Regions from separate parts of the Agrobacterium sp. 22-223-1 genome, predicted to be linked through region 2. Evidence: predicted binding sites of a transcription regulator. Region 2 holds the regulator's gene; the other holds the start of a gene.
The links. The regulator LexA, encoded in region 2, represses DNA repair genes until DNA is damaged. The targets are predictions, from matches to a motif close to TGTTCNNNNTGTGTTCNG.

Region 1 (14,882 bases), on a different contig from region 2:
AACCCCCTGTTTCAGAAGCCGGTCGTAAATCTTGCGCTGTTGCTCCGCTACGATGCTATTACCAGCCTTGCTTAGATAATAGCTCTGCACGAAGGTGGCGAGCCCCTTGACGATGAAGATCGCGGCGACCGCGAACGCAATCTCAAGAACGACATCGAAGCCACGCTTCAGGTAAACGCTGTTAACGATATCGCGCATGATCCAGGCGCTAAGAGATGTCGTCGCGGCAACGACAACCATGGCCGCGATTGCCATGGAGTACCAGCCAACATGCTTCTTGAAGTTCTCTTTGAACAGTCGTACCAGCAGCTTCTTGTCGTTTTGCGACAAAAATGATCCGATCACAGCGATATTCCTAATTGGTGCAAAAACTGCAGTTGGCGAGTGTTATCACGTCAGGCAAACAAACCCAAATCAGCGGCGTGATGTTCTGTGTAACGCTCATATATGATACGCCCAAGTTTCATATTCAGAAAACTCAAAGCTTAACACCGGTTCCAAATGCCGAGGCACGTCTAATCCGAAATTGGTGTAGTGCACTTAAATGGGTGATCGTCAAGTGTCAATCTCCCTCCGGTGGTGGTGCCCAAGGACACTGGTTTTGCTGGGCACTAGATGTGAGTAGTTCTTGGATTGGTTGTTGGTGTGAAACATCTAGTTTTGCACAGCCCGAAGGTTCTTGCCGTTGACAAGTGCGCTGTTCAAAATCTATATCCCGAACTAAGTGGTGGGCGATCGACAATGGCGCGGCATATAAGCCCGTAAGCTTTTGCAATCCAATGTTTTTTATGACGGATACGTCCGTCAGGCAGGACGGTAAATGCCCCAAGTTTTTTTTGATCTGTCGGAACTGTTCCTGAATTCAGGAGTGAAATTCAAATATTACGGAATTGCAAGAACCGTGATGGAGGTCGCTTATGAGCTGACCTTGCTGGATAAATCCGTAAGATATGTCATCTACTCACCGTTGCATCGTCGTTTTTTTGAAGTGTTTCCGCGCACCGGTGACGCATCGCCAACGGGTGTTCTGGATCCAAACGTTCCTTCAAGCGCGACCCCTGTGCGCCTGCGGCAGAACCTTTTCGACACGAATTTTCTAAAGTCTCTGTTCTACGGTGTTGTGCGCACAATAGTTGAGCATCGCAATCGCAAACGCTGGGCAACCATTCCGGCGGGGGCCGTCCGAGAGGTCGACCTGGACGGACAGATTCTGGTCTCGCTAGGGAGGCCGAAAATCATGTCCGACTACCTCATGGCATTGAACCAACGCGGTGAAAAAGCCATCTTTATTCCGATGCTCCATGATATGATTCCGTTGCATGATTTCACACATCGGAATCAGTTTTCATTTCCGCGGAATTTCATTCACGATAACAAGGTCGCTATCGGGGCATCCGCACTGATTTTGACAAATTCTGAATTTACGGCGCGGGAGGTAGCGCATTTTTCAGATGTTGGCACATTGCCGCCAGTACCCGATGTGGTGGCTGTACCGCTTTGCAACGAGCTTCGTGAGACAGTTGAGCCGATCAACAAGAAGCCACCTCAAGATCGCTATCTGCTGGGTGTCGGCATTTACAATGGCCGCAAAAACTTGGAGTGCGTTGTTGAGGCCATGCTGGAATTGCAGGAATCAGGTGTTATTCCGCCCGCACTGGTGTTAGCTGGCGCGAGGCGGAAAAGGGTTGAAAAATTTTTAAAGCAAGAGAAGTTCCGGCCAATAGCCGACAAATTTCACTTCGTGCTTAATCCTAATCAGGCGGAATTACGCTTACTGTACGAAAATGCCTACGGCTTGGTCTTGCCGAGCAGGATGGAAGGATGGGGTCTGCCGATCAGTGAGGCTCTATGGTGCGGGACGCCGGCGTTTGCCGCGGACGTACCTGCCTTGCGGGAGGCAGGTGGAACGCTCGCGCTTTACTTCGACCCGGAAAAACCTGAGGAATTGGCGTGTCTGGTTCGCAAACTCTTGTTGGAGCCGGGTGAATACGCTTCTCTGAAAGCCAAGATTGCTGAATTTAAGCCGCAAATGCGAACATGGCGAAACGTTGCATCAGAGATACTTAAGACAATTCAAGATAGCAACAAAATAAGGGTACCGACTTAACGGTACATCGACATTCTGAGCTTGACAGTGTCGTTGTAATTTAAACCCGCTTATGCGGCCTGATCGACGCCCGCAGCTCCACCAGTCGCTCCAGCGTCTCAAGGCTTCGCTCGGGGCAGGCGGCGGAGAGGGCAAGGGCCATGGTTTCCATGGCGATGAAGGTGGGGGCGTGGAGCGCCACGCCTTCGTTTTTGGCGCGGGGCAGGAAGAGGCTGGCGTTGGCGTGTTTTTTCAGCACGCTGTCTTCTTGGCCGAGCAGCATGATGATTGGGATGTCGAGGCGGCCTGCCTCGGCTATGGCGGTCTGCGCTTCGCGGTGGGCGCGGCCGTGCAGGAGCATGATGAGGACGTGGCCGTTTTCAAGCTCGAGCAACTGCTCTGCAAGCGCGATGCCGGTGGCGTTGAGCGCATAGGAATGGACGCCCGAGCGCTGGAATAGCCTTGCGGCATAGGTGGCGATGATGCCGGAGGCTCCGATGCCGAGCACGCCGATGCCGCGTGCTTGCGAGAGAAGCCGCACGGCCGCCGCCATGGCTTCGCGGTTTTCTGCGCTTGAAAGCATCTCCAGCGTGTTTTTCTGATTGTCGAGCACGAAATCTATTGCCGCATCGCAGTTGCCCGATATGGATTTTGTCGTCGCCGCCATTTTTTCGACGGGCGAATCCGTCACGCCCAGATAGGCCTCCAGCGTTTCCTTGAGATCGACCAGCCCCTGGAAGCCAAGCGCCTGTATGGCGCGGATGACGGTCGCATCGGATGTATTGGTCTCGAAGCCGATTTCCAGCGCCGATTTGGCGAGAACCGCATGGCGGTGGCCGTCAATATATTCGGCAACTGCAAGCAGGCCCGGCGACAGGCGGTCGCGGCGCTTGCGCAGCTGCTCTCCGAAACGGTCGGTGCGCCGAAGCCTTGATGTCTGCGTTTCGCCAGCCGGCATGGGTTCTTCCGTGAAGCTGAGTTTTCTACTCTTCTTCACGAATTAGCAGCGCGCCACGCCGGCAGGCAAGCGCTTTTGTCCGTAGTGGTGGTTGCTGTCACTTTTCCTGCGCTGGCCGCACCGTCAAATGGGACTGGACGGCGGAGACCATGAGGCTGAGTGCGGCATAGGAGTTGGAAATCGCTTCTTCGCGCGGCAGGAGGATGTACCGACCGTTGCGGCAGGCCTCAAGAAAATTGCAGAAGCCCGGCATCACGGCTTCCATCATGTCGATTTCCGCCTGCGGCGAAGCGCCGGTATCGGAGCGATAGGGATCGAAGATGATATCGGCATCGAGTTCCGGCAGGCGTTCGGCGCTGATCTCGATACGGTCGCCATCCGGAATGGCGTCGATGATGGCGGGGAAACGAAACCCCGCATCCCGCAGCACCCGCCCGAGCGCGCGATAGGTGTGGTAGACGCTGATCTTGCCGTTGAGCGGCTGGAACACCGAAACGGTAATGGCGCCGGTATCGACAGATGCCTTCAGCGCCTCGATCTGTGCCCGATAGCGCCGGTCCAGCACGGCAAGACGCGCCTGCGTGCCCGTCAGCTCGGCCAGCACTTTGTAAATATGCGGTGCGCCGTCTTTGGTATTGTCGATGGCGACGGTGGGTGCGATCTGCGTCAGTTTTTCAACGGGAGTGGCGCGATCAGGTTCGGTCAGGATGAGATCGGGCTTGAGGGCGATAATCGCCTCCAGATCGGCATTGATGGAGCCGATATAGGCGATGTCGCTATTGTCGAAATCAACACCGGTCAGAATGGCGCTGGAGCGCAGATAGGGTTTGCCGTCCGCCCCCATGCGGCCATGGCTGCCCACAGGCGTCACGCCCAGCTCGATCAGCGGAATGGTGAGGTCGATATCGTGCAGCGTCACGATACGTTTCGGCTTTGCCGGAATGGAAACGCTGCGGCCGAGGTCGTCGGTAAAGCTTCGGCTGGTCTCCTCGGCTTGAGCGGTGACTGTGCCGAGGAGAAAAGCGGCGGCCGGGAGAAGGGCGAGAAGTGTTTTGCGCATGGGGGACCTATAGGCGATGCCGGTGAAACCAGAGAAGAGCAAGCAGCGTGGGTGCGCCGACGGCGGAAAGAACGAGGCCGGTCGGCAGCTCCAGTGGTGAAAAGGCGGTTCGGGCGATGGTGTCGGACGCTGCGACCAGAGTTGCGCCTGTCAGGCCTGCGCCCAAGACAAGCCCGGGACAGGAGCTACCGGGCAACAGAAGCCGGGCGATATGCGGACCGATCAGGCCGACAAAACCGATGCTGCCGGTGAAGGAAACGCAGGATGCGGTGAGGGTGACGGCAAGCGTGACATGAAGCACCGAAAGGAGACGGCCATGGACGCCAAGCGCCGTCGCCGCATGATCGCCGAGCGCCTGCACGTCGGCGGCGCGCGCCGTCAGGAGCAAAAGGCCAAGGGCGATGACGAGGATGACGGAGAGGATTGAAACGGCGGTCCAGCTTGCGCCCTGCAAGTTGCCGGCCATCCAGATCATCGCTGTCTGCAAATTGCGAATATCGAGCGATGCCATGAGGATAAGAAGCAAAGCTGATAAAAACCATGAAAATCCGATACCGGTCAGAACGAAGCGCAGGCGCGAGGTTGCGCCGGAGAGCGTCAGAACGATTGCGGCACTTGCCATGCCGCCGGCAATGCCCGCAACGGGGCGCAACATGACCGGCAGGGAAGGCAGCAGGAACAGGCAACCCAGCACGGCAAGGGATGCGCCTTCGCGCACGCCGAGCAGGCCGGGATCGGCAAGGCCGTTGCGGGTCGTGGCCTGCATGATGGCGCCGGCAATGCCGAGCATGGCGCCGGCCACCATCGCAATCGCTAGACGCGAGAGCCGGAAGTCGAGAACCACGACCGCGTCGGTCATGGCGGGATCGGTGTTGGTTGCGGTGACAAGCGACCACAGGGCGGCGGCGGGGATATGCTGGCTGCCGGCGCTGAGCGACCACAGGGCGACAAGCATGAGGCAGAGGAAAAGCGCCAGCAGAATGGCGAGCCGCGACGGCATGACGCGGACGGAAAAGCGCCCCAGTCGGAGAACCCGGTAGCGGTTCATTTCAGCACCCTGCGCACCAGCCAGAGAAACACCGGCGCGCCGACAAGGCCGGTCATTGCGCCGGTGGGCAGCTCTTTCGGCAGGAGAATGAGGCGGGCGGCGAGATCGGCGGCGATCAACAGAACCGCGCCGCCGAGTGCAGCGATGGGTATGGCAAGCAGAAGCCGCCCCGTTTTCAGGCGCGCGACGAGCGGCGGCACCACCAGACCGACGAAGCCGATGGGACCGACGACGGCGATGGCCGCGCCGCAGAACAGCGATATGGAGACAAGCGCCAGAATCCGCGTCGAACGGACCGGCACACCGAGCGCTGCGGCAGCGCTCTCGCCCAGCCCCAGAAGATCGAGCCGGGGAGCGGCGGCGAAAGCGAGGATAAGCGCGATCGCGGCCGCGGGCAGGGCGGCGGCGATGGTTGTGATCGAAACGCCGGCCGTATCGCCCACCAGCCAGAAACGCATCTGCTGCAATGTTTCTTCATTGAGAATGAGGATGGCGGAGGTGAGGGTTCCGGCAAGCGTGGAAAGCGCAATGCCGCAAAAGACGAGTTTTGCCGGTGTCAGCCCCTGCCGCCCGGCGGAAGCAAGGAGAAGCACGAGCGAGAAGCTGATGCCCGCACCCGTCGCCGCCAGCAATGGGCGGAACAGCGGCGTTGCGATCAGCCCGAGCGGCATCACTGTCGCCAGAACGACGGCAAGGCTTGCCCCGGCATTCAACCCCAGAATATGCGGCTCGCCGAGCGGATTTCGAAGCAGGGTTTGCAGCAGAAGCCCCGCTGTTCCAAGGCAGGCCCCGGCCTGCATCGCAGCCAGCAAACGCGGCAGGCGCAGGCGCATCAAAACCTGCTGGTCGAAATTGCGGGCGTCATAAGCGAATATCAGGTCTTGCAGAACGTGCGGCGCAATGGGGCGCGGGCCGGTGGCTATATGCGCCAGCACCAGAAGCAGCATGGTGAGCAGCAGGAGAAGCGCTGCCGCAAGTGTGCGGCCATAGGCTCGCTCTCTAAGGGCAAGGGTGCTTCCGCTGCTGGTGCCGGTAAGGTTCATGCCGCGCCGGCCCGTCCGGGCAGGGGAAGAAATACCGGCCGTGCCGTGACCGGATGCGTGAGCTGGGCAACTGCTATGTCGAAGACATCGGCAATGATGCCGGCATCGCACGCCGCTGCCGTTTCCAGCCGGTGCCGCAGCCGCCCGTCCTTCAGAAAAATCAGGTGATCGGCATATTGCAGGGCAAGATTGATGTCGTGGAGCACCGCCACGATCGTACGGTTGTGGCGGGTGACGAGGCCGGCCAGCATGTCCAGCACCTCTATCTGGTGGTGCAGATCGAGAAAGGTCGTCGGTTCGTCGAGAAGAATTATATCCGTCTGCTGGGCCAGCGCCATGGCGATCCAGGCGCGCTGGCGTTGGCCGCCGGAAAGGCTGTCGACTGCTCTTTCCGCCAGCTCGGACATTCCAGTCACCGAAAGCGCCTCTTCCACTGCGCGGGCGTCTTCCTCGCTCCATTGCTTCAGAAATCCCTGATGCGGGTAACGGCCGCGGGAGACGAGATCGAAAACCGAAAGCCCCTCCGGCGTATGGTTCTGCTGCGCCAGCATGCCGAGCTTCTTCGCCACCTCCTTGGTGGGGTGGCGGAAGATATCGCTGCCGTTGAGAAGAATATGGCCCCGTGCGGGCCGGTGCAGGCGGGCAAGCGCGCAGAGAAGCGTGGATTTTCCAGAACCGTTCGGGCCAAGCAGAACGGTGAAGCGGTTCGGCGTGACATTGATGGACATGTCCGCAAGCACCGGCGTGTCGCCATAGGCAAGCTCGATTGCCTGCGCCGCAAGGCCTGTATCCGTGCTTATGGGTCTCATGCCGTCGTTCAAATTCGTCACCGTCTGAATGCGTTGCCACCAGAATTATTGATGACTGTAGTAGTCAAGTATATTGCGTTCGAAAAAGCGGTTTTTGCCGGTCGATTTGAACAAAAAGCGGCTGTCATAGGCTGAAATGACACGCCAGGAAGCGCGAATGCACCCTTCGGTACCGACGTTTTGCCCCGCTGAAGCGGAAATAAAGTTGACTACTACATTCATCAATTGAAAGAGCGGTGTATCGTCGCGATGACGATTTGGGACAGCCGGGGACAAGACAGATGCATGACGGTTCGACGATCATTGGGGTGCGCTTGCGGGCGCTACTGGCGTTTCTTCTGGCCGGGGTCGCCCTGCCTGCTTTCGCGCAGGAGAGTGCGACGCCGAAGAAAAATGCTGATGGAACGACGGTGCTCGAAACCATAACCGTCAATGCGGATGTCAAAAAAGGTGCGCGCGGTTATCAGCCGGTGACGACGGGCACGGCGACGCGCACCGAAACGCCGCTCCTCGATATTCCGCAATCGGTCAATGTGGTGACGGCTGAGGTGCTGCGCGACCAGCAGGCGCGCTCGCTGGACGATGCGCTGGCCAATGTCAGCGGCGTCACCCAGGCAAATACGCTCGGCGGCACGCAGGATGCCGTCATCCGCCGTGGTTTCGGCGATAATCGCGACGGGTCCATCCTCGTCAACGGGTTGAAGACGGCGCTGCCGCATTCCTTCAACGATACGGTCGAGCGGGTGGAAGTTCTGAAGGGACCTGCCTCCACACTTTATGGTATCCTCGATCCCGGCGGCATGGTGAATGTCGTGACGAAGAAGCCGGAAGACACGTTCACGGCGCAGGCCTATTCGCGCTTTTCCGCTTATGGGGCGGGCAAGTATGGCACATCAGGCGGTTTCGATGTGACCGGCCCGATTGCGGGTACGGATTTTTCCTATCGCCTGATCGGCGAGGGCGAAAACAGCGATTACTGGCGTAATTTCGGTGAGAAGAAGAACTGGCTGATCGCGCCTTCGCTAAAATGGAGCGGCGAGGACACCGATATTACGGTTTCCTATATGCATGAGGACTACAGCGTGCCGTTCGATCGCGGCACGATCTTCAATCCGGCGACCGGCAAGGCGATCAATGTCAGCCGCCGCCTGCGCCTCGATGAAGCCTATAACATCACCGACGGCAAATCCGATCTGGCGAGCATCGCCATAGACCGCCAACTCTCCGATGACTGGAAGCTGTCGCTGAATTACGCCTATAGCCGCAACGAATATTCGGACAATCAGGCGCGCGTGATGGGTTATAATTCCCGCACCGGGCAGGTGACGCGACGGGCCGATGCGACGCAATATTCGACGATTTACAATCACGCGCTGCGAGCGGATCTGACGGGCGAGGCGGAAATCGGTGGGCTGCGCAACGATCTGCTGTTCGGCGCGTCTTACGATTACAGCGATACCCTGCGCACCGACATGCTGCGATGCGCGAATTCCACGAATTTCAACATCAACAATCCGGTTTATGGCCGCCTGCCGGTCTGCACCACGGTAAGGGCGGTCGACAGCGACCAGACGGAACAGCTCTCCACCGCCTCGATCTATATGCAGGACGCCCTGCACCTTAACGATCAATGGATCGCGGTCGGCGGTTTGCGTTACCAGTATTACGACATCTATGCCGGCAAGGGCCGTCCCTTCGTCGTCAATACCGAGAAGGATGGCGGCGAGCTCATTCCCAATGCCGGCCTCGTCTACAAGCTCACTCCGAATGCCTCGCTCTATGCCAATGTGGCCAAGACCTTCCGTCCGCAATCATCCATCGGCGCCTATTATGGCGGGCTCGATCCGGAAGAGGGCGTTTCTTATGAAGTGGGCGCGAAGTTCGATCTTTTCGCCGGGCTGAACGCCAATATCGCCCTGTTCAATGCCCGCAAGCGCAATGTCGCCTATTCGGAAGATGTCGGCGGCGTCTCCACGGTGAAGGCCGCCGGCCTCGTCCGTTCGCGCGGTGTGGAGGTCGATATTGCCGGCAGCCTGACCGACGATCTCGATGTCATCGCAAGCTATGCCTATACGGATGCGCTCGTGCTCGAAGATCCCATCTATGCCGGCAAGCGCCTGCCGAATGTGGCGCGCCACACCGGCTCGCTCTTCCTTGCCTATGATGTCGGCGAGGTCGGTCCGAACGGCAATACGCTGCGCGTCGGCGGCGGTGTGCGGGCGGTGGGTGAGCGCGCCGGCATCAACGACAATTCCTATAATCTGCCGGGCTATGCGGTCTTCGACGCCTTCGCCACCTACACGCTTCAGTTCGAAAAGCCGGTGACGCTGCAGCTCAATCTGAAGAACATCTTCGACAAGACCTATTATACCTCGTCCATCGGCTCCACCAGCTATGCCAATGCCGTAGGCGAGCCCTTCAATGTCAGCCTGACGGCCAGCGTGAAGTTCTGACATCGCCAGTCATGAGAGCGGGGTGAGCGCCCCGCTTTTACTTCCACATGGCGCGCATCCGCGCACCCACATCGATGCGGATCTGCTGCGCGCTGCGCTCGGAAGCGGCGGCCGACACCAGTGGCCAGGTTGCCGTTTCAAAGAATTGCAGCAATGTCGCCGGGATGAAGCGGGTTCTTGCGGCGTAAACATGCCGGTCGCCCTGCTGGTTCTGCCCGCCGGTGAAGAAACGTTGCGGCGTGATCAGCGACAGGCTGTCCTTGGCGCGCGTCATGGCGACATAAAGCAGCCGGCGTTCTTCCTCCAGTTCCTGCGTGGTGCCGACCCCGAGATCAGAGGGAATGCAGCCGTCGACCACATTCAGAATGAAGACGGAGCGCCATTCCTGGCCTTTTGCCGAATGGATGGTGGAGAGGCTGAGATAATCCTCGTCAAGCAGCGGCACGCCGGCCTGATCGCTGATGGCGTCGGGCGGATCGAGCGTCAGCTCGGTCAGAAAGCGCTCGCGTGAGGGGTAGCCGCCGGCGATCTGCTCGAGCTGGAGCAAATCGGCCTTGCGGGTGTCCGCATCCTCATGGATGCGTTCCAGATGCGGTTCGTACCACAGTCGCGCCTGCCCGATCTGGCCCGGCCAGTCGTTCGGCGCCTGTAGCAGGCCCACCAGCATTTGCGTGAAGGTCGTCCAGTCGTCGCCGGTCTTCGGCGGCGGCGGAATTTCGGCAAGGGCAAGCAGCGGTTCGGGGTCTTTCGCAATCGCATCGAGAATATTGCCGGCCTTCTTCGGGCCGATGCCGGGCAGCATCTGTAGCAAGCGAAAACCGGCGACGCGGTCGCGCGGGTTCTGTGCGAAGCGCAGCACGGCCAGCATGTCCTTCACATGGGCGCTGTCCAGGAATTTCAGGCCGCCGAATTTGACGAAGGGGATGTTGCGGCGGGTCAGTTCCACCTCGAGCGGGCCGCTATGGCTGGAGGTGCGAAACAGCACGGCCTGCTGTTTCAGCGTCATGCCGGTTTCGCGGTTGGCGAGGATCTGGTCGATGATGAAATTCGCCTGTTCGGTCTCGTCCTTCACCGTCACGAGTTTCGGGCGCTCCAGCGACTGCCGCTCGGTCCAGAGGTTCTTGGTGAACCGCTCGCGCGCCAGATCGATGACGCCGTTGGCGGCCGCAAGGATTGGCTGCGTCGAGCGATAGTTGCGGTCAAGCGTGATGATGTCGGCAGCAGGGCTGAAGGAAGCCGGAAAATCGAGGATGTTTCGCACCGTCGCCGCCCGGAAGGAATAGATCGACTGCGCATCGTCACCCACCACGGTCAACCCGCGGCCACCGGGTTTGAGCGCCATCAGCACCGAAGCCTGAAGCCGGTTGGTATCCTGATATTCGTCGACCATCACATGGTCGAAGCGGTTGCCGATATCGTCCGCAAGAACGGGGTCGCTGACCATCTGGGCCCAGTAGAGCAGAAGATCGTCGTAATCGAGCACGTTCTGGACCTGCTTGGCCTCGACATAGGCTGCAAACAGCTCTTTCAGTTCACTCTCCCAGTTGGCGACCCAGGGATAATGCTGGCGCAATATCTCCTTGAGCGGCGTCTGGGAATTCACCACGCGCGAATAGATCGCAAGACACGTACCCTTTGTTGGAAAGCGGCTTTCGGTTTTGGAAAAACCCAGCTCGTGCCGGGCGAGGTTCATCAGGTCGGCGCTATCCTCGCGGTCGTGGATGGTGAAATCGATGTTGAGCCCGATCTGCTCGGCATAGATGCGCAACAGGCGCGCGCCGATGCCGTGAAACGTGCCGGACCAGGCCAGCGCGTCTGTCATGATTGCCGAATTCGCCCCGATAACGTGTTTGCAGATACGCTCGACCCGCCGCGACATTTCCGTGGCGGCACGTCTGGAAAACGTCATCAGCAGAATGCGGCGGGGATCGGCGCCATTCACGATCAGATGCGCAACACGGTGGGCGAGCGTATTGGTCTTGCCCGAACCGGCCCCGGCGATGATCAGCAGCGGTCCGGCCGTGTGCCCTTCCGCCAGCCCAACGCCATGCTCCACCGCCCTGCGTTGCTGTTCGTTGAGCTTTTCCAGATAGGCAACCGCCATGCCAGCAATCCTTAGATAACCTGCCTGTCCCCACGGGTGAGAACCTTGTTCAGAGGTGGCAGTCGTCGGAATGTCCGGCCATTGTCTGCCCTGTCGTTGCAATGATTAGCAAAGACTCAAACAGCAATCCAGAACAAATGCTGAACGCATTGTTCCGGTGGTTTGCGCGCAGTCGGTGGTGAGATTTATCGGCCCAAAAGGTCGCTCGTCCCCTGTCGGCGATTGGCCGCTGCCGGGCAGGCGAAATCGCCGAAATTGCGCCACGGGAGAAGGCGGGCGGCCGTGGATGGCCGCCCGGTGTGAGCGTTATGGGTGATCGTTACAGGAAACTGCTTTCGAACAGCTCGCCTGAATAGGCCGAATGGGTAACGCCCGCTTCAAGGTCGGCCTTGGTCAGCTCATCGACAAAATCGCCGTTCTGCATGACCAGCACACGGTCGCACATATGGGCAATGACCGCGAGGTCGTGGCTGACGAGAACGAAGGTGAGGTCGCGTTCTTCGCGCTGGTCGGCAAGCAGGTTCAGGATTTCCGCCTGGATGGAGACGTCGAGCGCGGATGTCGGCTCGTCGAGCAGCAGGATCGGCGGTTCGAGGATCAGCGCGCGGGCGATTGCCACGCGCTGGCGCTGGCCACCGGAAAGTTCATGCGGGAAGCGCTCGGCGAAATGTGGGGGCAGGCCAACCTGTTGCAGGGCGGCAGGCACTTTCGACCAGCCATCGCCAAGTCCCATGGCGCGGATCGGTTCGGCGAGAGCCCGGCCGATGCGGTGGCGCGGGTGCAGCGAACCGTAGGGGTCCTGAAACACCATCTGCGCCAGTTTCAGTTCGTCGCGACTGCGGGTCTTGCCGACCGGTTTGCCGTTAAAGCTGATGGAGCCGGTCCAGCCAGCCTCCAGCCCCGCCAGCGACCGCAGCAAGGTCGACTTGCCGCAGCCGCTCTCACCGACGATGCCGAGCGTTTCACCCCTGTTGACCGTGAGGCTGACGCCGCGCACGACGTGATTGCGGTTTTCCTTTGCGCCATAGACGACGTCGAGCTTGTCTACCGTGATCATCGCATCACCTCCGCATCGATGGCCTGACGGTCCAGCACCTTGAGACGCCGCACCGGATTGCGGGGATCGGGCATCGCCGCGATCAGGCCCCGCGTATAGGGATGTTGCGCATCCTCCAGCTTCGTCAGCGTTTCCACGACGCGCCCGCCATACATGACCAGCACGCGCTCGCAGAAGGCCGCGACCATGCGGATGTCATGGCTGATGAGGATCAGGCCGGAATTATTCTCCCGCACCATCTCGTCCAGAAGCAAAAGCACATCCTTGCGGACGCTGACATCGAGGGCCGAGGTCGGTTCGTCGGCAATGACCAGCTTGGGCTTTGCGAGCAGCATCATGGCGATCATCACGCGCTGTCCCATGCCGCCCGATATCTGGTGCGGATAAAGCGCCATCACGCGGTCGGGATCGTTGATGCGCACGCGCAGCAACATGTCCCGTGCTGCACCTCTCGCTGCCTTTCCGGTCAGCGCCAGATGCAGTTCGGCGGCCTCCGCCACCTGCTTTCCGATGGGCAGCACCGGGTTCAGCGAATAACGCGGGTCCTGCATGATAAGCGCCATGTCGCTGCCGCGGATTGCGCCCATCTGCCGCTCGGATTTTTCGAGCAGCGGCTCGGACAGGAAATCCATCCGCTCCGCCGTCACCGTGGCGCTTTTCGGCAGGAGCCGCATGGCGGCCCGGCCGGTGGTGGATTTTCCCGAGCCGGACTCACCGACGATGCCGACCCTTTCGCGCCCGACATCGAAATTGACGTTGGACACGGCTGGAATGGTGTTGCGGCCGAAACGGACATTGAGGTCGCGGACCGAAAGGATGGGGGAGCTATCAGGAACGGGCATGACGCGGATCCAGAAGGTCGCGCAGCGTATCGCCGGCGATGTTGAAGGCAAGGCTCGTCAGCAGGATGGCGATACCGGGCATGACGGCGACCCACCAGTAGTCGAGCATGAACTTGCGGCCGCTGGAGATCATCGCGCCCCATTCCGGCAGCGGCGGCTGGGCTCCGAGACCAAGGAAGCCGAGTGAAGCGGCCGTCAGGATGATGCCGGCCATGTTCAGCGTCAGGCGAACGATGACCGAGGGAATGCACATCGGCGCAATGTACAGAAACAGGATGCGCAGCGGCGAGGCGCCATAGAGGCGGGCGGCGGCGACGTAGTCGGTATTGCGCACGACAAGCGCTTCCGCACGGGCAAGACGCGCAATCGGCGGCCATGCCGTCAACGAGATCGCAATGATCGCCGTGCCGAGGCCGGCGCCCATGGCGGCCGCAAAGGCAAGCGCCAGCACGAGCGAGGGGAAGGACAGGACGATATCGGTCGCGCGCATCAGGATCGCGTCGGTTCGTCCGCCGAAGAAACCGGCCATCACGCCAATGGCAAGGCCGATAGGACCGACGATGACCGAGACCGACAGTACCGTCTGGATGGTGATGCGGGTGCCGTATACGAGCCGGCTGAAAATATCGCGGCCGAATTCGTCGGTTCCGGCCAGATGTGTCCAGCTGGGAGGCTGAAGCGCGTTTTCCAGAGCCTGGCGCGCAGGATCGTAAGGCGCAATGAGCGGTGCGAAAATGGCGACCAGAACCAGAATGGCCAGAATGGCGAAGCCGAACATTCCAAGCGGTTCGTCCGCGAGCTTCCGAAGTGTCCGCGCGGTGGTGGTCGAGATGCGCGACAGGGCGCTGGGACGATCAACGGTATTGTTGTGCGCGATATCGGTCATCGTGCGGCCTCCCGTGTACGGGGATCGAGCGTGGTGTAGGCCAGATCGGCGAGGAAGTTGAGCAACATGAAAATGAAGCCGATGACGATTGTGGCGGCCAGAATCGCATTCATGTCGCCGATGAGCAGTGCATTCGTCATGTATTGGCCGATGCCGGGCCAGGAGAAGACGATCTCCGTGACCACGGCGCCTTCCAGCAGGTTGCCATAGGAGATCGCCAGCACGGTGATGAGCTGCACGGCGATGTTGGGCAGCACATGGCGGGTGATGGTGCGTGCGGGGCTGACACCCTTGGCCCTTGCGGCGATGACATAATCCTGGCTGAGCTGTTCGAGGGTAAAGGCTCTCGTCATGCGGGTAATATAGGCCATGGCCATATAGGCGAGGATGATCGCCGGCAGGATGATGTGTCCAAGCGCGTTCCAGAAGATTTCCGTCTCGCCCGCAAGGAGGGTGTCGACGAGCATCAATCCCGTCTTCGGCTCAACGAGGCCTTCGTAAAAGACATCGACCCGGCCGGGGCCGGCGACAAGGTT
Region 2 (14,882 bases):
GCTTGGCCGTCTGCTGCGCGAAAACCGGGTAGACCGTGTCGTGCTATCCGGTGGTGTGGCGCGGAGGCCGGAATGGCGCGAGATCCGCCCCACGCTCGGCATCCTGCTCAAACTGCCGTCCATTGTCAGGACACTGCTGTCGAGCGGCGACGACGCCGTTCTGCAGATGGTCATCAAGATCATCGGCACGCTCGGCGCAAAAGTCATCGGCGCTCACGAGATCGCGCCCGGCCTGCTGGCCGCTATAGGCCCTTTCGGTACGCAAAAACCTGTCGAGGATGATCTCCGCGATATACGCAAGGCGGCTGAGGCCGCGCTTGCGCTCGGCAAGCTCGATGTGGGGCAGGGCGCGGTCGCCGTCGGTGGCCGTATCGTCGCGCTGGAAGGCGTCGAGGGCACGGATGCCATGCTGGCTCGTGTCGCGGCATTGCGCGCGGAAGGACGGATATCCCCGCGCCGCAGGGGTGTGCTCGTAAAGCTCTGCAAGCCGCAGCAGGATGTGCGCGCCGACCTGCCGACAATCGGTGTGGAAACGGTGGAGAATGCGCGAAAAGCCGGGCTGGCGGGCATCGCCGTCGAAGCCGGGCGGGCGCTGGTGCTCGATCGTGAGGCGATGTTGAAAGCGGCCGATGAGGCGGGCATATTCATCTGCGGCATCGATACATCACTTGGCGGAGACATGATCGGATGACGGCGGCATTAAAAGTGGCGGTCATAGCCGGGGAAGTATCCGGCGATCTTCTGGGTGCGGATCTGATCCGCTCGCTTAAGGCCCAATATACGGGGTCTGTCGAGCTGGTCGGGGTCGGCGGCGAGGCGCTGGAAGCGCAGGGACTGGTTTCCCTGTTCGACTATTCCGAACTCTCCATCATGGGCTTTACGCAGGTTCTGAAAAAACTGCCGAAGCTCATTGCGCGGATCAACCAGACCGCTCAGGCAATCGCCGCCGCAAAGCCCGATATTCTGCTGATCATCGACAGCCCGGATTTCACCCATCGCGTTGCGAAAAAAGTCCGGCAGCAATTGCCGCATCTGCCGGTCGTCAATTACGTCTGCCCCAGCGTCTGGGCGTGGAAGGAATATCGCGCCACCGCGATGCTCTCCTATGTCGATCACGTGCTGGCTTTGCTGCCCTTCGAGTCGGAAGCCATGCGCCGTCTCGGTGGCCCGCCAACAACCTTTGTCGGTCATCGCCTCAGCGTCGACCCCGATGTGCTGGCAGTGCGCCAGAGGCGGGCGGAACGTTCTGTACCGGCGGATGGCGAACCGAAGACCATTCTTCTCCTGCCAGGGTCGCGCTCCACGGAGACGACGCGGCTGATGGAGCCTTTTCAGGCGGCGGCGAAAGCTTTTGTCGAGCGCAACGGTCCGACGCGGTTCGTGTCGCCCACCGTGCCGCGTCAGGAAAAACGCATCCGCGAACTGGCGGCGTCATGGCCGGAGGATATCAGACCCGAAATCGGTATCGATTCCGCTTTTAAATGGAATGCATTTGCTGAAGCCGATGCGGCCATAGCCGCTTCCGGCACGGTCATTCTGGAACTCGCACTCGCGGGCGTGCCGACGATCTCGGTCTACAAGACCGACTGGATTTTCACCATGCTGAGCAAGCGGGTAAAGACCTGGACAGGGGCTCTGCCGAACCTGATTGCCGACTACGCCGTCGTGCCGGAATATTTCAACGAGGTGGTAAGGGCAGGCTCGATGCTGCGCTGGGCAGAGCGTCTGTCTTCCGATACCATTGAGCGGCAGGCGATGCTCGAAGGATATGCACTCGTGCAGCAGCGTTTGCATACGGATGTGCCTCCGGGCGAAACCGGCGCGCGCATTCTTCTCGATGTCCTGAAGAGCAAAGCTCGTCCCTCACAATAATCATATAAGCACTCTCTCCCACGGGCTGCCGTCCTGCTATCGATGCAGGCAGGCGAGGGCGCGATTTTACTGCATTTGATCGTTAGTGCGGCAAACGGCTGACCATCGGATGGCTCCCGGCCCATAAATTTCCGTCTGGCACACCTCTTGCTTTCAATCTTGTATGCAAGATAGCCATACATCAGAAAGCGCCCAGAGCGCGGTAGAAGACGCCATCATCTCCGGCATCCTTTCCGCGCGCATCCGTCCGGGCACCCGCCTCAGCGAAAACCAGCTCGCCAGCCTTTTCAGCGTGTCGCGCACGCGCATTCGCGAAGCGATGATGCGGCTGGAGACGCGCGGCATCGTCACCGTCAGCCCGCGCCGGGGCTGGTTCGTGGTGGAGCCTTCCGCCGAAGAATCCATCAAGGTCTATGAAGCACGGCGCATCATCGAATATGGGCTCTTGCGCAATCTTTCCGGAGTCAGCCCGGAAGGCATCGCCATCCTCGCCGATCATCTCGATGAGGAAAAGGCGGCGATTGCCAAAGGCGACCGCCAGCGCCTGACCTGCCTGATGGGCGATTTCCACATTCGCATCGCTGAAATCGCCGGCAACGAGATCATCGTCGAAACGCTGCGCGACCTGACGGCGAGAACCATCCTCATTTCCATGCTCTATCAGTCCGATTTCCATGCGCAGCAGTCGCATGACGGACATTGCCGCATCTTCGAGGCGATCAAGGCTGCCGATTTTCATGGCGCCGCCGAACTCGCCATCCGCCATCTCGACGAAGTCGAAACCGGTCTCGATCTCACCCGTAGGCCGGATCCGCTCTACGAGCTTCGCAATTCCCTTTCACTTCAGCCTCTTTCCTCAAGCCCCAAGGAGTAATTCCCAATGATTTCCAGACGTTCATTGCTTGCCATCGCCGCGATTTCCGCAACGCTCGGCTTTTCGCCCGCAGCCTTTGCCGATGCGCTCGGTGATATCACCTCCCGCGGCACGATCCGCGTTGCCGTCCCGCAGGATTTCCCGCCCTTCGGCAGTGTCGGCACGGATATGGCCCCGCAGGGTTATGACATCGACGTCGCCAATCTGATCGGCGAGAAGCTGGGCGTGAAGGTCGAACTCGTGCCGGTAACCAGCGCCAACCGCGTTCCCTATCTGCAGACCAACAAGGTCGACCTCGTCATTTCAAGTCTCGGCAAGAACCCGGACCGTGAAAAGGTCATCGACTTCTCCACCGCCTATGCGCCCTTCTTCAACGGCGTGTTCGCTCCGGATTCGGTTGCCGTCACCAAGGCGGAAGATTTGTCCGGCAAGACCGTCGGTGTCACCCGTGGCGCCGTCGAGGATCTGGAGCTGACGAAGGTGGCGCCTGCCGATACGACCATCAAGCGCTACGAGGACAATAACGGCACGATCTCCGCCTTCCTCGCCGGCCAGGTGGAAGCCGTCGCCACGGGCAATGTCGTGGCCGCCGCCATTCTCGCCAAGAACCCGCCGAAGCGCCCCGAGCTTAAGTTCCTGATCAAGAATTCGCCTTGCTATATCGGCCTTAACAAGGAACAGCCGGCGCTGCTTGAAAAGGTCAACGCCATCATCGCCGCCGCAAAGACCGATGGTTCGTTGAACACGATCGCGCAGAAATGGCTGAAAACCGACCTGCCCAAGGATCTCTGAGCAACCCGGCAAAATGCATGCGCCGGCCTCGCTTTGAGGCGGGACCGGCGCGTGGTTTGTCCTCGCCGAAAGGAAGCATCGGGTGAAATACACATTCGATTTTGGATGGCTTCTCGACTATTATCCGCAGATCGCCAAGGGCGTCGCCGTTACGCTGGAATTGATTGCCATCGGCGGCGTTCTCGGCATCGCCCTCGGCATCGTCTGCGCCTGGGTGCGTGCGCTCGGGCCCAAATGGCTGCGGCCGCCGGTCGCGACCTATGTGGAGCTCATTCGCAACACGCCATTCCTCATACAATTGTTTTTTATCTTTTTCGGCCTGCCATCGCTTGGCCTGCAATTGTCGGAACTGACCGCCGCCAACATCGCCATGGTGGTCAATCTCGGGGCCTATAGCTGCGAAATCATCCGCGCCGGCATCCAGGCGACGCCGAAGGGGCAGTTTGAGGCGGGGGCAAGCCTTGCCATGACCCGTTTCGAAACCTTCCGGCATGTGGTGCTGGTGCCCTCGCTGCAACGCATCTGGCCGGCGCTTTCATCGCAGGTGGTGATCGTCATGCTCGGCTCGTCGGTCGTCTCGCAGATCGCTGCCGAGGATTTGACTTTCGCGGCCAATTTCATCCAGTCGCGCACCTTCCGCGCCTTCGAAGCCTATATGGTCTCCACCGTCATTTATCTCGTGCTCGCCATCCTTCTCCGGCAGGTGCTGGTGATGGGGGGCAACCTCATCTTTCCGCGCAGGAGTGTCCGATGATCGAATTCTCCACCTGGGATATTCTCAGAAACCTGCTGCTCGCCACGCGCTGGACGGTGCTGCTGTCGCTCGTCTCCTTTGCCGGCGGCGGCTTGGTGGCGCTGCTTCTGCTGTTCATGCGCATTTCCCGGAAAAAATCGATGCGGGCTTTCGCACGCTATTATGTCGAGCTTTTTCAGGGTACGCCGCTTTTGATGCAGCTCTTCATCGCCTTTTTCGGCCTCGGCCTGTTCGGCATCGATGTGCCGGCCTGGCTGGCGGCGGGCCTGACGCTGATCCTGTGGGCAGCGGCCTTCCTCACCGAAATCTGGCGCGGCTGCGTGGAATCCGTCGCCAAGGGCCAATGGGAGGCATCGGCGAGCCTTGCCATGGGACGCCTGCAGCAGATGCGCTATGTCATCCTGCCGCAGGCCATGCGGGTCGCCATTCCGCCGACCGTCGGTTTCTTCGTGCAGGTCATCAAGGGAACGGCCGTGACCTCGATCATCGGTTTCGTGGAACTGTCCAAGGCCGGCACGGTCGTCACCAACGCCACCTTCCAGCCCTTCACCGTTTATGGCCTCGTCGCCCTCATCTATTTCGCGCTGTGCTGGCCTCTGTCGAAGAGCAGCCAGATCCTCGAAAGGAAGCTCAATGTCGCTCATCGAAATCACTGAAGTCCGCAAAAGCTATGGCAGCAACGAGGTTCTGAAGGGCATCAACCTCGATGTGGAGCCCGGTGAGGTCATCGCCATCATCGGCAAGAGCGGATCGGGCAAATCGACCCTGCTTCGCTGCATCAACGGGCTGGAGACAATTTCGGCCGGTTCCATATCGGTCGCCGGCGCGCAGCTTCTCGAAGACGATCTGCATCTGAAAGCACTGCGGCTGAAGGTCGGCATGATCTTCCAGCAGTTCAATCTCTTCCCGCACCAGACCGTTGGCGGCAACGTCATGCTGTCGCAGACCGTGGTGAAAAAGACGCCGAAGCCGGAAGCCGAAGCCGTTGCCCGCAAGATGCTGGAACGTGTCGGGCTGGCGCATAAATTCGATGCCTATCCCGATGAATTGTCCGGCGGCCAGCAGCAGCGCGTCGCCATCGCCCGTGCACTCGCCATGCAGCCCATCGCGCTGCTCTGCGATGAGATCACCTCGGCTCTCGATCCCGAACTTGTCGCGGAAGTGTTGGCCGTGGTGCGGGAACTCGCCGCTGAAGGCATGACGCTCCTGATGGTGACGCATGAAATGAAATTTGCGCGCGACGTCTGCTCCCGCGTCGTCTTCATGCATGAGGGCAGGGTGCATGAAATAGGCCCGCCGGAGGAGGTGTTCTCCAATCCCGCGACACCGGAACTCAAGCAGTTCCTGGGCGTTGCTGCACGCCACTGAGAACCATTCCGACGCCCAACAAAAAAGGCCGGCGGGTGAAAACCTGCCGGCCTTTGATCTTATAGGGTTTCGCGACTTAGCGCTTGGAAACCGGAACGTAGTCGCGCTTGCCGGCGCCCGTATAGAGCTGGCGCGGACGGCCGATGCGCTGCTGCGGATCTTCGATCATTTCGTTCCACTGTGCGATCCAGCCGACGGTGCGGGCAAGAGCGAAGAGAACGGTGAACATGGTCGTGGGGAAGCCGAGCGCCTTCAGCGTGATGCCCGAATAGAAGTCGACATTCGGGTAAAGCTTCTTTTCGACGAAGTAGGGGTCGGAAAGGGCGATCTTTTCCAGTTCCAGTGCGACCTGCATGATCGGATCGTCGGAGTTGCCGGTGGCTTCCAGCACTTCGTACATCGTCTTCTGCATGATCTTGGCGCGCGGGTCGTAGTTCTTGTAGACGCGGTGACCAAAGCCCATCAGGCGGAACGGATCATTCTTGTCCTTGGCGCGGGCGATATATTCCGGAATACGGTCAACCGTGCCGATTTCGTTCAGCATGTTGAGCGCCGCTTCGTTGGCGCCGCCGTGAGCCGGGCCCCAGAGGCAGGCGATGCCAGCCGCGATACAGGCGAACGGGTTCGCACCCGAAGAACCGGCAAGACGCACCGTGGAGGTGGAGGCGTTCTGCTCGTGATCGGCATGCAGGATGAAGATGCGGTCCATGGCGCGGGCCAGAACCGGATCGACCTTGTAATCCTCGCAGGGCACGGCAAAGCACATGTGCAGGAAGTTGGAGGCGTAATCGAGATCATTCTTCGGGTAAACGAAGGGCTGGCCGATATGGTACTTATAGGCCATGGCGGCGATCGTCGGCATTTTCGCAATCATGCGCAGCGAAGCGACCATGCGCTGGTGCGGATCGGTAATGTCGGTCGAGTCGTGATAGAAGGCGGAGAGAGCACCGACCGTGCCGCACATGACGGCCATCGGATGTGCGTCGCGGCGATAGCCGGTGAAGAATCGGCTCATCTGCTCATGCACCATGGTGTGGCGCGTGACGCGGGTGTCGAAGTCCTTCTTCTGAGCCGCGGTCGGCAGTTCGCCGTAAAGCAGCAGATAGCAGGTTTCCAGGAAGTCGCCCTGTTCGGCGAGCTGCTCGATGGGGAAACCACGATGCAGGAGAACGCCTTCGTCACCGTCGATATAGGTGATCTTGGATTCGCAGGAGGCCGTCGACGTGAAACCCGGGTCGTAAGTGAAAGAGCCCGTGTGCTTGTACAGCGTGGCGATATCGACGACGCTTGGTCCGATCGTGCCTTCCCTGACCGGGAGTTCGACCTGCTTTTCGCCAAGTGTCACTGTAGCGCTTTTTTCCGTCATACTGATCCTCCGAAAACATGCGGGTGGGGGCGTTGAGATACGCCCCGCGGTTAAGCGTCTACCGATTAGCTATATGATCCTTGCGCAGATGCCAAGCTATCCAAAGGTCAAATTGTGCATTGCGGCAAACGCAATTGCCTTGCTTTCGTCTTTCCCGGCGATGGCAATTCAATCTCAGTCAACGCTGGGTTAAAGGAAAGGATTGCAATCCCTCGCATCCGCCTGCAAACCTGTTCCCGGTGCGGCAGGGGCGCGGCGCAGATTGCTCGGTCAAGGGGAAAAACAGCATTTCAGACATGCCGAAACGATGCAGGGCGATTTGCCCGGCACGGCGGAAATCCTTTATCCGCTTCGCAGAACCGGCGATGTCGCAACATACGATACGCCCGCCCTTGTCAGCAAGCCGAACCTGCGAGCTGTCGCCTCTCAAAAAATCGCCGTATGCTTTGCCGAGGAGCGCGCATTCGGCCACGATTTTCTTTTCGTGCCGGTTTTCATCGGCTGCGGTGCGGTCCTCTGGTTTTCCCTCAACACCTCGCCTTCATTCTCGGTTCTGGCGATCACATGTCTCATCGCCGCCGGTCTGGCGTTCTTCGCGAAATATCGCTCGGGCTTCGCAGCGACGGCCTGCGGCCTTTTCGCGCTGCTTTTGCTGGGCATGCTTTTCGCCGGGATCAAAACATGGCGTGCGGGAACGGTCGTGCTGGATACGCCCGTCACCACCACCATCACCGGCACAGTGACCCGCCGGGAGGTGGATGCGCGCGGGGACTGGCGATATGTGGTGCAACTCACCGCAACGGAAGCGCCTGCATTGTCACGCCCGCCGGAGAAGGTCTCGCTCCTGTCACGCGGGGGAGGCGAGCCCGCGGCACTCGGCGCGACCGTTCGTGGCAAGGCGCGACTTTCGCCGCCATCCGGCCCGGCCTTGCCGGGGCTCAACGATTTCGCCTTCGCCTCCTATTTCAGGGGCATAGGCGCGACCGGATTCTTCTATAAGCCGCCACAGACGCTCACTCCACCCGGCATCGACGCGAAGACGAACTGGCTGGAATGGGCCGACATGCGGCTCTACGGCCTTCGCACCGCCATTGCCGAACGCATCCGCAACACCATCGGCGGCGATGCCGGCGCCTTTGCCGCCTCCATCGTCACCGATGAGAGACAGGCCATATCCGCCGAAACTATGGAAGCGTTACGGCTTTCCGGCCTTGCCCATATCGTCGCCATATCCGGGCTCAACATGGCGCTGGCGTCGGGCATATTCTTTGTGGGGCTGAGGCTTGCCTTCAGTCTTTTTCCGGCATTTGCGCAGCGCTGGCCCGTGAAGAAGATTTCGGCTTTCGCCGCACTCTTGATGACACTCGCCTATTATCTGATTTCAGGTTTCGCCGTTTCCGCCGAACGCGCCTGGCTGATGATGTCGGTGATGCTGATCGCGGTGTTGTTCGATCAACCCTCGCTCAGCCTCAGGAATGTCGCGCTTTCCGCTTTGGTCATTCTCGCTTTTTCGCCCTCGGAAATCATGGGCCCGAGCTTTCAGATGTCTTTTGCCGCGACCATCGCGCTCGTCGCCTCCTACGCCGCCTGGAGCCGCTGGCGTATCGATCGCGAGCGTCTGTTTATCGGGCGCAAACCGGCATGGATGACGGTGGCGCAAACGGCGGGCGCCATTATCGGCGGTGTCATCACGACGTCGCTGATCGGCGGTCTTTCGACGGCGATCTATTCGGTCGAGCATTTTCAGCGTGTCACCACCTATGGACTTTTCGCCAATCTGGCCGCCATGCCGCTGATGTCGCTGATTGTCATGCCTTTCGGCCTCGTCGCCATGCTGCTGATGCCTTTCGGGCTGGATGCGCCATTTCTGAAAGTCATGGGATACGGCATGGCCCTCGTCATCGAGGTTGCGCAGGAAGTGGCGTCCTGGGGCGGAAGCGCTGCGACGGGTCGGCCTCACGGGTGGTTTCTGGGGCTCGCCTCGGCTGGTTTTCTGCTGCTGACATTGCTGCGCAGCCGGCTTGCGCTTCTGGGGATGCCGATTCTGTTCCTCGCCTTCGGCCTGTCGTCCGCCACGGCCTATCGCGATCCGCCCGATTTGCTTGTTCACGAGGATGGCGAGCTGGTGGCATTACTGGAGGACGGCAAAGCCTACACAACGAAGGCTCAGCCGCAGGGTTTCGTTTATGGTCAGTGGCAAAGGGCGCTGCTTTTGCCGGAACAGCCTGTGCCGCCGGTCTTTCTAAAGACCGAGGCCACGGCAAAAACCGTGGCTTTGACCTCGAAGGCGAAGCTTGATCCGCAAGAGATGAGTGCAGTTGCACGGCAGATGACAGCGGCCCTGAGAGACGCCGAGCCCGGTGTTTTCACCTGCAGCAAAGGCATATGGTGCGTTGCGCGCGCGGGAAGCGGCGAATGGATCATCGTTCTGGAAGATGGCCGCTTTGCTGGAAAGGCTTGCGATATTGCCGATATCGTTATCGTCTCCCGCAGAACGTCCTTTTCCCAATGCCGTTCGGGCGCACTTCTGCTGAACCGCGATATCCTGCGGCGGATCGGTTCGCTGGAAATGGACTTCGCCCGCAGCGAGCAGACAGGGGTGGTCGGCAGGCTGCGCGCCGCAATCGCCGGAATGGACAGGCCTTGGAGCGAACATCGCTATTACGACTGGAAAAGCGGCCGTTTCGATCGCGACGTGCCCGATGCCGTCATGCGGTTGCTGGCGGCATCGCAATAGAGCGCCGCCAGCATGGACCGTCAGGCCTTGATGCGCAGATCCGCGGTCAATTCGCCGATCCCGCTAATTTCCTCTTCATGCGCCGCGTCGCGCCAGACTTCCTTAAGCCCGGCCTCGTACCATTCGCGCATGGCGGGAAGGGTGAGCAGCCGGTCGCAATAGGCTTTCGCCGCGGGCGAAAGTTCCGCGCCATAAGTCTGGAAACGAAATGCCACCGGGCAGAAGAAGGCATCGACCGCCGTAAATTTCTGGCCGGCAAGAAAAGGCCCGCCGAATTTCGCGAGGCCTTCGCTCCACAGCGTATCGATGCGCTTTATATCGGCCGCAAGCCCGGCATCGCCACCCTTCGGTCTTACGCGAATGCCGACCGACATGGGGTAGAGATTGCGCAGCGAGGAAAAGCCCGCATGCATTTCGCTCGCCGCCGACCGTGACCAGGCCCTTGCCTGCTTGTCGCTCGCCCAGACGCCCTGATGTCTTTCCGCCAGATATTCGGCGATCGACAGCGATTCCCAAACCGTCACGCCCTCATCGACAAGGCAGGGCACCTTGCCGGTCGGCGAGAAGGTGGAGAAGGAAACGCCTTCGCCGAAGGGAACGAGTTTTTCATCGAAGGCGATGCCGAGCGTGCGCATCAATACCCAGGGCCGCAGCGACCATGAGGAATAGTTCTTGTTGGCGATATAAAGATCGTACATGACGTGTTTCCCCGATATGACGCGCATTTCTATACCGGCGGAGGGGCCTTGGAATATTGCAAATAATCCATGGCTCCCATAAGCCGCGTTGATGAATGGGAAGGTGAGGGCAGGGAGAAGGAGGCATATCCAAGTCACCGCCCGGAGATGAGGCGAAACACCCCCTCTCTTTACTTCCGCAGGGCCGCATTGTTCCAGGGAACAAGCCAAGATGCCTCAAAGTGAGCGCCATCTTCTCGATGACGCCCCTAGCGAAAAAAGGCGGGTTGCCAATTAATGGTAACGGCGGATCAGTCCAACCAGCTTGCCCTGGATTTTCACCCGGTCCGGTCCGAAAATGCGGGTCTCATAGGCGGGATTGGCCGCTTCCAGAGCGATGGAGGCTCCCTTGCGGCGGAAACGCTTCAGGGTCGCTTCTTCATCATCCACCAGTGCTACGACGATATCGCCCGGATTGGCCGTATTGCCGTTGCGAATGATGACGGTATCGCCATCAAAAATGCCGGCCTCGATCATCGAGTCGCCCTTGACCTCAAGAGCGTAATGTTCGCCCGAACCGAGCATGTCGACCGGCACGGCCACATCATGGGTGTTGTTCTGGATGGCGGAAATCGGCACACCGGCGGCGATGCGGCCCATGACCGGCACGGTGACCGCGCCACCGAGATCATTGGCCGGCGCCTTGGGGGCAGGGGCCGGTTCCGGCGTCTTCGGCTTGCCGAGGCTGCCTTCGATGACGCTCGGCGAGAAACCGCGCTGCGGCCTTGCACCCGGAGCATAGGCCTCAGGCAATTTGATCACTTCCAGCGCCCGCGCCCTGTTAGGTAGCCGGCGAATGAAGCCGCGCTCTTCGAGTGCGGTGATCAGCCTGTGGATGCCGGATTTGGAGGCAAGATCGAGTGCGTCCTTCATTTCATCGAAGGAGGGCGGCACGCCGGACTCTTTCATTCTTTCATGAATGAAGAGAAGCAATTCCTGCTGTTTGCGCGTGAGCATGAGGAAAACACCCTTGAGAATCGTCGTTGAAGTCGCGAAACAAATACAGAACGAACACTATATGTTCCATATGTGTTCCGCAATCCCCTAAAATTTCGTGAAGGGTGCATCGCAGATCGTGATTTGATCGTCGAAACCATGAACAAAGCAGATTTAACGATGTATGCCGCATCTTGAATACCAGAAACCACCGACCGGGGAGACCCGGCCGGTGGTTTCTGGCTGCCGATTTGCTACGCGCCGAACGTCAGTAGATCGTGAGCGCAGGAATGAAGCTGACCGCGATAAGGAGCAGCATCGCCATGGTGAAGAACGGCCACAATTCCCTCGTCGTTGCGCCGAGCGGCGCTCTGGCTATGGAGGACGAGATGAAGAGCGTGGTGCCGATCGGTGGCGTATAGAGCCCGATACCGAGATTGATCACCATCATCATGCCGAGCTGCACCCGGTCGAGCCCGATCATATCCGCAAGCGGCACGAAGATCGGTCCGAGCAGCAGGATCGACGGCGGCAGATCGAGCGGCATGCCGATGATCAGCATCAGGATATTCATCATGAGAATAATCAGGATCGGGTTGGAGATATTCTCCGCGACCCAGGTGGCGAAATGCTGGGGCGCCTGATCGAAGGTAAGCACCCAGCCCACCGCCGCGCTGCCCATGATGACGAGCATGACGACGCCGGTTGCGGAGCCGGCCTCGACGAAATTGTCGCAGAAACGCTTCCATGTCAGATCGCGATAGAAGAAGATGCTGAGCACGAGCGAATAAACGACGGAAAGAACGGCCACTTCGGTCGGCGTTGCAAAGCCGAAGCGCAGGCCGAGGATGATCAGGATCGGCAGAAGGATCGCCGGCAGGCTGCGGAATGCAAGTAGTGCCAGATCGCGCTTGCGGATGCGTTCGTCACGCACCGCATAGCCCCGCCGCACGGCAATGGCCCAGCAGACGAAGATGAAACCGACGGCCATGAGCAGGCCCGGCAGAATGCCGGCGATGAACAGATTGGCGATGCTGACGCCGCTGACCAGCGAATAGAGGATCATCGGGATCGACGGCGGAATGAGCACGTCGATGACAGCCGAGGTGGCATTGTTGGCCGCACAAAGGGGAGCGGGGTAGCCCTGGCGCTTTTGCCATGGAATGAGCACCGAGCCGAGTGCGCTCGCATTGGCGACCGCCGAGCCGGAAACGCCGCCGAACACGACCGACGAAATGACGGTGGTGGAAAGCGGGCCGCCGCGCCAGCGCTGCATGGCCTTGGAGGCGAGTTCGAGAAGCTGGGTTCCGAGTTTGCCGCCGAGCATTAGCGTTCCCGCGAGCATGAAGAACGGCAGCGCCAGCATCGGGAAAGATTGCGTCTGGTCGTAAACCTGCTGCGCCACGATCGAAAGCGGCACATAACCGTTCCACAGCACGGCGACGCCGGCAGAGATGATCAGCGCATAGCCGACCGGAACCGCAATCATCATGAGGATACAAAATGCAATGATCATCACGATGGTCATAGCGGCATCTCCTCGGTTGCACCGTGCGGGCGGGCATGCCAGCCGCCGGAGAGAATGCGCAGGCTCGCGGTTGCGGTCGTGACCGAGACCAATGCCGCGCCGAAGGCGATGGAATAATATCCGATGCTGTTGGGCAGCTGCAGCACAGGGCTGATTTCCGCGCCGGCGATCTCGGCGACGACAAGCGCCTGCTGCGCGAGAATGACGAAACTTGCGACCGTCACGAGATTGGCGAACAGCAGAACCGCCACCTTGCCGCGTTCGTCGAACTTGTCATAAATCCATTCCACCGCCATATGCGCGCCGCTCTGCGCGGCAAGGGTAATGCCGGCGACGATGAACCATGGAAACAGCATGGTCGGCAGTTCTTCCGCAAAATCCAGCCCGCCGGATGTCGATAGATAGCGGACGATGACGTTTGCGGTCATAATGACCGTGAGCAGAATGCCGGTTGCCACGATGATGATGCGGCAGAGGATGGCGATGAAACTGTCAACGCGATTGGCGGCGGACAAGGCTCCTTCGAGCATTGGCGCATCTCCTGAAAACTGAAACCGTATGAATGTCGGCGTGAGCGAGGCTCCCGCCGATCCTGTCAGTGGACATGAAGGCGAGGCCGGGCGGCATGAACCGGCCCGGCATCCTGATCGTCAGCCCTTGGCAGCCTTTTCCAGCTCGGCGACGAAATCGCCGAAGGGCTTCTGCTTCCATGTCTCCAGCACCTGCGCGGTCGCTTTCGCGAAAGCGGCGTGGTCGATGTCTTCCACCACCTCGATGGCGGCATTGGCCTTGAAGGCGGCCAGAGACGCGCTTGCCTTTTCCGCTGAGAGTTTGCGCTGAAGCGCGCCTGCCTCCTTCGCAGCCGCCTTTACCGCCTCGAAATCCTTGCCCAACCGCCCTTCGGCGAATTTGGACATCAGGAACGGGGTGGATTCCCATTTATGGGCGGTGAGGCTGATATGTTTGTTGACCTCGTAAAGCTTGGAGCTTTCGATATTCACCAGCGGATTTTCCTGCCCGTCCACCACGCCCTGCTGAAGCGCGATGTAGAGTTCGCCAAACGCGATCTGAACCGTCGCCGCATCCAGCGCCTTGAAAATATCCATGGTCATCGGGTCGGCGGGGGTACGGATTTTCAGGCCCGCGACGTCCTGCGGCTTGGTGATGGCGTGTTTGGAATTGGAGACATGGCGGATGCCGTTGTCCCACCAGTCGAGCGGCACGATGCCGACCTTCTGGAAGCGCGCATCGAGCGATGCGCCGACATCGCCCTCGAGCACCTTGATCGCCTGATCGGCGTTGCTGAACAGAAAGGGTAGGCCGAGTGCCGCAAGTTCAGGAACAACGCTCGAAACCGGACCCTGGCTGTTGGCGGTGAAATCCAGCGCTCCGGTGCGCAGGCTGGTCAGCATGGCGGCGTCGCTGCCAAGCGTTTCCGAACCGGCGACGTTGATCGCCACGCGGCCTTCGGTTTTCTGGGCAACGAGTTCCGCGAATTTCGCGGCCGCGAGCGTGCGCGGATTGCCCGGCGCAGCCCCATGGCCGAGCGTCAGCGTCGTGGCGGCCCGGGCGTTGCGGGCTGTCGTCAGAATGGCCGGCGCCGCCAGTGCCAGTCCGGTACCGGTCAGGAACATACGCCTGTTGATGGAAATACTCATTTTTCTCCTCCCTGGATTTAAATACCCTCGGCGTTGTCCGAACACGCGGATAACGCGCTCCACTCCCTTGAAACCGCCGGCTCCCTCCGGCTGATTCCGCACCATGTTTCAGCTTCAGCCTTTAGACCGAACCGCGCGGTACTTCAAAACTTTCATTCTCCAGCCACGCCCTTGCGCGCGCCACGATCATCGCCGTCGAGATGCCGTAGCGGTCATGCAGGGTGGGCAAAGCACCCGCATCCAGAAAGGCGTCGGGCAGG

Region 1: the regulator LexA is predicted to act here: its motif matches at 11,691-11,708, upstream of ACQZ60_RS16345 (ATP-dependent helicase).

Annotation. Positions count from the first base shown of each region.
Region 1 covers NZ_JBNWCN010000003.1:196,015-210,896, forward strand. The annotation lists gene ACQZ60_RS16305 (ABC transporter ATP-binding protein) at 1-345, opposite strand, end outside; gene ACQZ60_RS16310 (glycosyltransferase) at 821-2,107, shown strand; gene ACQZ60_RS16315 (MurR/RpiR family transcriptional regulator) at 2,148-3,044, opposite strand; gene ACQZ60_RS16320 (ABC transporter substrate-binding protein) at 3,142-4,104, opposite strand; gene ACQZ60_RS16325 (FecCD family ABC transporter permease) at 4,112-5,152, opposite strand; gene ACQZ60_RS16330 (FecCD family ABC transporter permease) at 5,149-6,195, opposite strand; gene ACQZ60_RS16335 (ABC transporter ATP-binding protein) at 6,192-7,004, opposite strand; gene ACQZ60_RS16340 (TonB-dependent siderophore receptor) at 7,286-9,457, shown strand; gene ACQZ60_RS16345 (ATP-dependent helicase) at 9,495-11,561, opposite strand; gene ACQZ60_RS16350 (ABC transporter ATP-binding protein) at 11,881-12,618, opposite strand; gene ACQZ60_RS16355 (ABC transporter ATP-binding protein) at 12,615-13,460, opposite strand; gene ACQZ60_RS16360 (ABC transporter permease) at 13,447-14,346, opposite strand; gene ACQZ60_RS16365 (ABC transporter permease) at 14,343-14,882, opposite strand, start outside.
Region 2 covers NZ_JBNWCN010000001.1:1,370,375-1,385,256, forward strand. The annotation lists gene ACQZ60_RS06800 (LpxI family protein) at 1-691, shown strand, start outside; gene lpxB (lipid-A-disaccharide synthase) at 688-1,872, shown strand; gene ACQZ60_RS06810 (GntR family transcriptional regulator) at 2,036-2,746, shown strand; gene ACQZ60_RS06815 (transporter substrate-binding domain-containing protein) at 2,753-3,538, shown strand; gene ACQZ60_RS06820 (amino acid ABC transporter permease) at 3,621-4,292, shown strand; gene ACQZ60_RS06825 (amino acid ABC transporter permease) at 4,289-4,948, shown strand; gene ACQZ60_RS06830 (amino acid ABC transporter ATP-binding protein) at 4,926-5,660, shown strand; gene gltA (citrate synthase) at 5,737-7,026, opposite strand; gene ACQZ60_RS06840 (ComEC/Rec2 family competence protein) at 7,334-9,763, shown strand; gene ACQZ60_RS06845 (glutathione S-transferase family protein) at 9,784-10,461, opposite strand; gene lexA (transcriptional repressor LexA) at 10,735-11,457, opposite strand; gene ACQZ60_RS06855 (TRAP transporter large permease subunit) at 11,705-12,964, opposite strand; gene ACQZ60_RS06860 (TRAP transporter small permease) at 12,961-13,494, opposite strand; gene ACQZ60_RS06865 (TRAP transporter substrate-binding protein) at 13,615-14,622, opposite strand; gene ACQZ60_RS06870 (transketolase family protein) at 14,744-14,882, opposite strand, start outside.